DNA from 2 places in the Neobacillus sp. S1227 genome. Region 1 is predicted to be linked to the other one. Evidence: riboswitches for the same ligand, from Rfam matches in the RefSeq annotation. Region 1 holds a riboswitch; the other holds the start of a gene.

Region 1 (4,428 bases):
AACAATTTGAAACAAACGTTTTTGGCGTGATGGCAGTTACAAAAGCCGTATTGCCATATATGCGGCAGCAGCGTCATGGGAAAATCATTAATCTTAGCAGCATCAGCGGCGTTGTCGCCTTTCCTGCAATGTCACCATATGTGGCTTCAAAGCACGCCCTTGAAGGATGGAGTGAATGCCTTCGTTTGGAAATGAAGCCATTTGGCGTCGATGTTGTCCTGGTAGAGCCTGGTTCGTACAGGACCAGTATTTGGTCATCAGGAAAACAAATCACTCGATCCCAACCTGATTCACCGTACTTTAAAATAATGGAAGGTATGGAAGATTACATTCAATCCGGAGAGGAAAAGTTTGGCGACCCACGGGAGGTAGCCCAAAAAATCGCAACAATAGCCAAAATGCAAAAACCAAAACTACGTGTTCCTATTGGTAAAGGTGTTAAAACTGCCATCCTTATTAAAAATCTTATTCCCTGGAACAGATGGGAGAGGATTCTATTAAACAAACTGTCAAAGAGATAAATGTTCGGAAGTTCTTGTGGAATATTTTTGGAATTAATTCCAACATTTAGGAATAAAGTACAGCTATCACTTTGGTTGTTTTTTGACTTTTCTAAAATAATAAATTTTTGAAAAAGTCCAATTTTTTTGGCAGGAATTTAAGGATATTGTGAGAATATTAGAAATAAGATAGAAAAAAGGGGGGTTTTAACATGGATATCCAAGTGGTAGAAAAAGATGAATTGAGAGTAGTTGGAATTTCATGGAATGGAAGTTATTCGCAATCTAGTATTATACCCAAGCTGTTTACAGAGTTAGAACAACGCATAAAGGAGATTTCCTTTAAGACAGAGGAACAGGTTCTGATTGCCCCGTTTCATAGCCGGGAGACGGAGTTTACCTATTACGTTACTGCACCCGTTGAAAAAATTACAGAAATCCCGGAAGGAATGGTTGGCTTTACGATTCCAAGTAAAAATTATGTGGTAACAACCCATAAAGGAAAACTCGAAGAAGTAAAAAATACATATAACCTTTTGTTTAAGTGGATGAAAGAATATGGCTATGAGCAGGATCATCAAGCATTAAGTTTAGAGATTTATAAGGAAGAGCACAAAGAGCAAAATGTCAACGGTGATCTTCATTTTGAAATTTATTTGCCAGTTATGGTTTATAAATAAAGCCCTTTTTTAGCTGATAGAAAAGTATTAATTCAAATACGTCTCTGTCTTTGTCCTGCCGGACTCGCCAATCGGCAGGTTTTCATTTAATTTTGCAGTTCGGTTTCCTTTACAGATACACTTCTGTATAATATTATTAAAATAATTTAACAGTAATTCCTTCGGGGCAAGGTGAAAGTCCTTACCGGCGGTGATGAAGCGCATGCTTCTTAGTCCGTGACCCGGTTAACAATTTCGTTAAACGGTGGATCTGGTGAAATTCCGGAGCCGACAGTTAAAGTCTGGATGGGAGAAGGGAAATAGCAGGATTAAAAATTGGCGAATTTTAGCCTTTTTTAACCCTTATTTTTCTATTGTCTTTAACAGGCCCTGAAGGTGTTTACCACAGGGTCTTTTTGCTTTTTTAGAAGAATCTTAAATCCCTGGAAACCCTAATGAAGGGAGAAAGAATGATGTTTACCGGAATTATTGAAGAGATTGGTACTATTTCGGCTATACAGCGGACTGGTAATTCATTTGTGATGACGATTGAAGCGAAGAAAATTCTCGCCGATGTTCATCTTGGAGACAGTATTGCTGTCAATGGGGTTTGTTTAACTGTCACCTCCTTTACGGGAAACCGCTTTACTGTCGACGTCATGCCGGAAACGGTTAAAGCCTCTAGTTTAAATTCGTTAAAGCGCGGCTCAAAAGTAAATCTAGAAAGGGCAATGGCGGCAGGAGGAAGGTTTGGCGGCCATATTGTTTCGGGGCATATCGATGGCACCGGGGTTATTAAAAGCAAAAATGCGCTTGAAAATGCTGTGTATTATGAAATTGAGGCCGAGCCGGAAATATTGAAATACATCATTTATAAAGGATCCATAACAGTGGATGGGACAAGCTTAACGGTATTTGGAGTGTCCGAAAGCTCATTTACATTATCGTTAATTCCCCATACAATGTCGGAAACTGTGGTCGGGATAAAAGGACCGGGTGAGATTGTAAATTTGGAATGCGATATGATTGGCAAATATGTCGCTCATTTTATGAATAATTACTCGAACAATCAGAAGCCTAAAGGCCAATCAGGTATTACAGCCCAATTTTTAGAAGCGAATGGATTTTTATAAAATCGCATGAAATAACTGAAACAAAGGAGTGATACAGCATGTTTGACAGGATTGAAGAAGCAATCGAAGAATTGAAACACGGGAAGGTTATCATCGTTTGCGACGATGAGGATAGAGAAAATGAGGGAGATTTCATAGCGCTTGCAGAAAAAACAACTCCTGAGGTTATTAATTTGATGGTGACCCACGGGAGAGGTCTTGTCTGTGTTCCGATTGAGGAAGAATTAGCAAAAAAGCTGGATTTAATGCCGATGGTAGCGAACAATACCGACCCGCATGGGACTGCATTTACAGTCAGCATTGATCATAAAAATTCTACAACAGGTATTTCTGCCTTTGAACGGTCAGCAACAATCATGAATTTGATTGATCCTCAGTCAAAAGCTGCCGATTTTAAACGGCCTGGCCATGTTTTTCCGCTTATCGCTAAAAAAGGCGGCGTCCTTAGAAGAACAGGTCACACAGAAGCAGCTGTCGATCTTGCCAAATTATCTGGAGCCAAGCCTGCTGGCGTGATTTGTGAAATCATGAATGAAGACGGTACGATGGCACGGGTCCCGCAGCTTAGAAAAATCGCAGATAATCTGGGGCTGAAAATGATTACGATCAAAGATCTGATTGAATATCGAAATCAGAAGGATAAATTGGTAAAAAGGGAAGTGGAAATCAAGCTGCCGACTGAATATGGTGATTTTAAAGCAATCGGGTATTCCAATATGGTAGACGAAAAAGAGCATGTTGCACTCATTAAAGGTGAAATTGACCCGGAGAAGCCAGTTCTGGTCAGGGTTCATTCGGAATGCTTAACGGGTGATGTTTTTGGATCTTACCGCTGTGACTGCGGTCCGCAGCTCCACGCCGCTTTGATGCAGATTGAACAAGCCGGCAATGGTGTCCTGTTGTATATGCGCCAGGAAGGCAGAGGCATTGGCCTCCTTAACAAAATGAAGGCTTATGAGCTTCAGGAACAAGGCTATGATACGGTAGAGGCAAATGAAAAACTCGGCTTTAAGCCTGATTTAAGGGATTATGGAATTGGTGCACAAATTTTAAGAGATCTTGGCATCAAAAAAATGATGTTATTAACGAATAATCCGCGCAAAATTAAGGGACTAAAGGGATATGATCTGGAGGTAGTCGAGCGGGTACCGCTGCAAATGGAAATGAGACCCGAAAACGAAAGTTATTTAAGAACCAAACATGATAAATTAGGTCATCTGCTTCATTATTAAAAATACGGAGGAATAGAAAATGGGACATATTTTTGAAGGGAATTTAGTTGGTACAGGACTGAAAGTCGGAATCGTAGTTGGACGTTTTAATGAATTTATAACAAGCAAATTATTGTCTGGGGCACAGGATGCTTTAAAGCGCCATGGAGTGAATGAGGCTGATGTGGATGTCGCGTGGGTTCCAGGCGCATTTGAGATTCCATTAATCGCAAAAAAAATGGCTGACAGCAAAAAATATGACGCAGTTATCACTCTTGGTACAGTTATCCGCGGTTCCACACCACATTTTGATTTCGTGTGTAATGAAGTGGCAAAAGGAGTATCCCGCATCACGCTTGACACGGGCATTCCAGTTATCTTTGGGGTATTGACCACAGATTCAATCGAGCAGGCAATCGAGAGGGCTGGTACAAAAGCAGGCAACAAAGGCTGGGAAGCTGCTTCTGGCGCAATCGAAATGGCCAACCTAACAAGGAATTTTGAATAAAGAGAAAACTTAGGGGGCACCTTTTTAGGGTGCTCTCTGCCTGTTTAATTCAAAAAATTGAATATTAAAATGAAAAGAAAAATAAAAAACATGTACAAATGAACCAGTCTTTTACTATAATTATAACAGCATAAAAAAATAATCTTTAAAAAAACTGGTGCTAAAGTCTAAAACAAGACTCTTAGCTTAATAGGGAAGTTGGTTAAAAGCCAACGCGGTCCCGCCACTGTAAATGGGAGCAACCTATACGATGTCACTGTCGCAAAGATGGGAAGACATAGGAAGCAATGACCATGAGCCAGGAAACCTGCCTGTTTTTAAACACAAATGCCTACGTGGATGGGAGAGTGTTAAGCAGGAAACGTCACTCGTTTGTTACTTAGCATACATAACACCTCCTCCTAGCTGATAGGAGGA
Region 2 (4,428 bases), 1.8 Mb from region 1:
GCGGCTTGATTGGCAATTTGCAAAATTTCCAACTGTAATTCTTTATCAACAAAAGCATCGATTGAAAACCGGTCTATTTGCAGCGCAAATTCCACTAAATGATCTTCAATGGTGCTTGTTTTTAAATTTCTGCTTTTGGCTATCATCTGTATCGAATATCCCTGCGATAGCAATTTCCATGTTTTTCGCGCCGTAATGGTTAATTCATCCCCATGCTCCAAGCCCTTTAGCAAATGGGTTAATATCGGATATTCAGCACCCCTTGTTTCTATTTTTTCAATCAAATAATGCAGAGTATTAGTAAATGTAAGATGATAATCGTAAATATTAACATTCATTTTTTTGGATGCTTGCTGGGCAGTTAATCCAATTTGCCGGAATCCAGTTAAGCGGAAGACAAGGATAGACGGATCAATTTCCTTCCCACCTTCGAAACATAGGTTCAATTCTCTATATAATTTTTCGCCAATTTCGTTTCTTGAGAGATGGCTTTCTTTTAGAACACCTTTAACCCAGATTAGAACCTTCTTATTTTTTTGAATCGGTATATAGCTTGATTCCTGATTGATGAGGTTAGAGACTACCTGCACTAGTAAAGAGAGCCGTTCCCAAACTATAGTGGTCTGTTGGTGATAACTCCAGCCATTGAGAAAGATTGGTATACCGATATTTTTCAAGCGTTGCTCCCCTGAAGAACTGAGGAGGTATTTTTGCTCACCATGCTTAATGATGCACCCGTCGTCTCTCAAATTATTAATTATGGCTTCAAAGGAGTCTCTTGTCAGCGGTTCAAGTACTCCAAATAATCTTTTTAATGAATACAAATGAATATCCTGAATGGTTTGCGACGATTTCTTTCCTTTTAAAATGTGGTAAACTGAATAAATAGTTCTTTCGTTATTAATTTTTTTCAAACAATAAAGAATAACTGATTCTACCCATTCCATTTTAGATTCACCACTTATCCCGATTCGACAAAAACAGTTAAATTATATTATATTTTAACATGAAACAGGTATTGTGTTGTCCAAAAATGTGGAAGTTTAAGAAATAATGGGACCAAAGGTACCAAAATCAAATTTCTATTGAAAAGTTATTCATACAGCTTTACAATAGATATGTGAATTGTATTTTCCATCACAAACGGAAAATAAGTAAGAATATTACTTGTTATTTTACTGGGAGGTTTTTTTCATGGCAAAGTACACAATTGTTGACAAGGAAACTTGCATCGCCTGTGGCGCATGCGGCGCGGCTGCACCAGATATCTATGATTACGATGATGAAGGTATCGCATTCGTAACACTAGACGATAACGAAGGTATCGTTGAAATTCCAGATGTTTTAATCGATGACATGATGGACGCTTTCGAAGGCTGCCCAACAGATTCTATTAAAGTCGCTGACGAGCCTTTCGACGGTAACCCAACAAAATTTGAATAATCTTTGACTGAAGATATTCTTAAGCTGCTACCCTCCTCCTTTTCTTAAGCTGGGGGGTTATTTTTTTCTATAAAAAAACAGAGGCCCAATTAATTGGGGCCTCTGTTTCGTTTTAAGCATTTTTTATTGAAAATTTATTTAGCCATGCCTGCATACGTATAAATAAAAGCATGAAAATAATAGACATCATTACGCCCTTTAAGATATTAAATGGCAAAATCGCAGGTACGACAAGATTCCGCATATCCGGGAACCCCATTAAAGACGTGTAGGCGGGTAGTATGATAAAGTAGTTGGCGATGCTCATCACAACAGCCATGATCATTGTTCCAGCTACCAGAGCAAGTGTCATTCCCTTTTTTGATTTCAGTTTATTATACACATAGTAAGTCGGCAGGATAAATACTATCCCTGCAGCAAAATTGGCAAGGTGGCCAACAGGAATGCCTGTCGGGCTTCCCATTGCAAAATAATTCAACATATTTTTAAACAACTCTACTAAAATTCCTGCCACTGGTCCGAAAATCAGCGCAGCAACCAAAGCTGGAATATCGCTAAAGTCAACAAACAAAAAATTGGGGAACATCGGCAGCGGAAAGTTTAAAAGCATTAATAAATAAGCGATGCTGCTCAGCATCCCGATTGAAACCATTGCCTTTACCTTTGTGTTCTTCATTTTCTTCATCTTCCTCTCTCCTTTTTGATCCATCACGTTAGGAAGAGAGATTCAGCTTTCATAGGCGCTCAAAATAAAACTCCCTCAAGATTGAAGTTTGAGGGAGTAAATTTAGGTACGCTTAATAAGCATTCGATTAAAGAAATTTTTCGAATGCATGCAGAACCTCCATCTTCTCCCATCCAGACTATACTGTCGACTTTGGAATCACACCAAATCCTGCCTAATAAGGCTCGCGGGCTAAAGAGTTATACTCTAATACCGCCGATCGGGAATTTCACCCTGCCCCGAAGATAGATCTTATAAAATTATAAGTTTATTATACTGAAAATCAGAAACTTTGTTAAGTTAAAGTTTTTTCCGTTTTTAAAATATTTAGATAAAAAAACCGCAACAATAGGCTGCGGGTTAAAAAATTTAATTTACTGGACGAATAAGACTTGATTAGGCTTGATTTCATCCGTGTTAAGGTTGTTGATTTCCTTTAATCTTTCAACTGTCACATTAAACTTTCTGGCTATGGAGGACAAGTTGTCACCCTTTATTACAATATATTGGTTTACAAACGGCAGCACGATGGGTTCAGAAATATTTTGCGGATGGGTACTTACCTCCAAAACATCCTTGCTACTGGATGCAATTCCGCCTTGAACCGCTTCGCCAACATCGGCATCTCCTAAAAGCAGTTCCGGATTAATGGCAAATCTTTTGTCATATCTCCATTCTAATTGATGTGATTCAAAATGAAGATGGGTACCGGTAGCCTGACCTGTCCTTCCCATTGTTCCAATAGTCTCCCCACGCTTAACCATTTGACCAGGCACAACCGCCCGCTTACTTAAGTGGGCATAAACCGTAACGAAATTGCTTGGGTGCTTGATAAATATAACTTGACCATATGTATTGGAATAATATGACTTTATCACAGCCCCATCTTCAACTGCCAAGACCGGGGTGCCGTATTTTCCGGCGATATCGATTCCTTTATGTTTACCCTGTCTTGTCCCATACGTATCAGATATAACGCCATCCGCCGGCCAAATCCATCTCTCCTTCTCCGTTTTCGCCTCTGGCAATCCTGCAGCTTCCGAGTGTCTCCCTCCGAGAAACAACAAACCTACACAAATCGCCATTATAATGGCAATAAAAAACCTCTTTATATAGTCACGCATTTCACTATTAATCCTCCTTACATCTTGTCCATACCTCTCACAATATGTTCTTGCACTCGAGTTTAGAACATTTGGTGAAGCATGGGACGGCCTGACCATATTTGTTATAATTTGGAGTCAATTGCTATTTTATGCATAAAAAAATCAACCGATTTGGTTGATTTCTTTATCATTTCTCGATTGTCCGAAGATTTGGCGCCGCTGGCACCTTGATTTCTTTTGTTAATTCAAACGGGCCAATATTTGCAGCAGGAGGATTGCTCACGACCACTTTTTCAAATCCGAATTCTTTTGCCGTTAATAGGATGGCCTCCATCGACCAGACGGCCAACCGCTCATCTTCTATACGGGAATCTTTCGCAAAAGTGATGGTTAACGTGTTATCATTTGCTGATGCATCCTGAATTGCCAAATTTGGCAACAAAGATCTTTGTAATTGATATTCCTCTATTACTGACTTCATCGCATCAAATGCAGCCTTAATATCCTTATATGATTCAGGAGTTGGCACCAAGAACGGAACGTCACTGCCATTAGGATAGTAAAGCAGGTAAGCGTGTTTTTTCACATCAGTGATGGTCAATTTTTCCAAAAAGTCATTGCTTAGCTCGATTCCTGGTTCGCCATTTGTAGTAAACTTAAGTGTTTTGATGTTACTATTGGAAGAAATATCATTTTTTAACGCATCGAGAAAAATTTGTTCTGTAGCACTGCCTTGGCGGTATGGATGGTCCGAAGGTACATCGACAGTAACAGTTTTATTAGCATTATCATAATGCAATGTTGCCTGGAGCGGATAAAATTCACTTAGGCCCCATTCAGATTCGTTTAAATTTACCATATGTTCGTTAAATAGAGTAAGCCAGTCTTTTCCTTCGGTATTTTTGACCATAGTTGATACCGGTACTAGATTTAGCGCCTGATTATCGGGGACCCAATAGGTCAGCACGACGCCGTCTTTTATTTCGTCATAATAAACAGCTGTTTTCCCCGCATAATCATTTTGTTTTTCGGCTTTCTTTAATGTTGAAATTTGACCCGTTTGCGAACTCTGATTGGCCATACCGCTCGCATCGCTATTATCCTTGGCAATTTTCGCCTCTTTTGTTGACTCTTGTTTGGCATTATTGATTGAAT

The links. A riboswitch is a leader RNA that binds a small molecule or an ion and turns the genes downstream of it on or off. The one in region 1 is predicted to bind FMN.
Region 2: another riboswitch for FMN. It lies ahead of ACZ5AE_RS20805 (ECF transporter S component); the one in region 1 lies ahead of ribE (riboflavin synthase).

The regions. Positions count from the first base shown of each region.
Region 1 covers NZ_AP038276.1:2,367,063-2,371,490, forward strand. The annotation lists gene ACZ5AE_RS12025 (SDR family oxidoreductase) at 1-521, shown strand, start outside; gene ACZ5AE_RS12030 (GyrI-like domain-containing protein) at 713-1,180, shown strand; FMN riboswitch at 1,334-1,481, shown strand; gene ribE (riboflavin synthase) at 1,633-2,292, shown strand; gene ACZ5AE_RS12040 (bifunctional 3,4-dihydroxy-2-butanone-4-phosphate synthase/GTP cyclohydrolase II) at 2,331-3,524, shown strand; gene ribH (6,7-dimethyl-8-ribityllumazine synthase) at 3,544-4,011, shown strand; cobalamin riboswitch at 4,150-4,340, shown strand.
Region 2 covers NZ_AP038276.1:4,147,738-4,152,165, forward strand. The annotation lists gene ACZ5AE_RS20795 (YpbB family protein) at 1-947, opposite strand, end outside; gene ACZ5AE_RS20800 (ferredoxin) at 1,195-1,443, shown strand; gene ACZ5AE_RS20805 (ECF transporter S component) at 1,556-2,119, opposite strand; FMN riboswitch at 2,286-2,418, opposite strand; gene ACZ5AE_RS20810 (peptidoglycan DD-metalloendopeptidase family protein) at 2,542-3,291, opposite strand; gene ACZ5AE_RS20815 (negative regulator of sigma-X activity) at 3,461-4,428, opposite strand, start outside.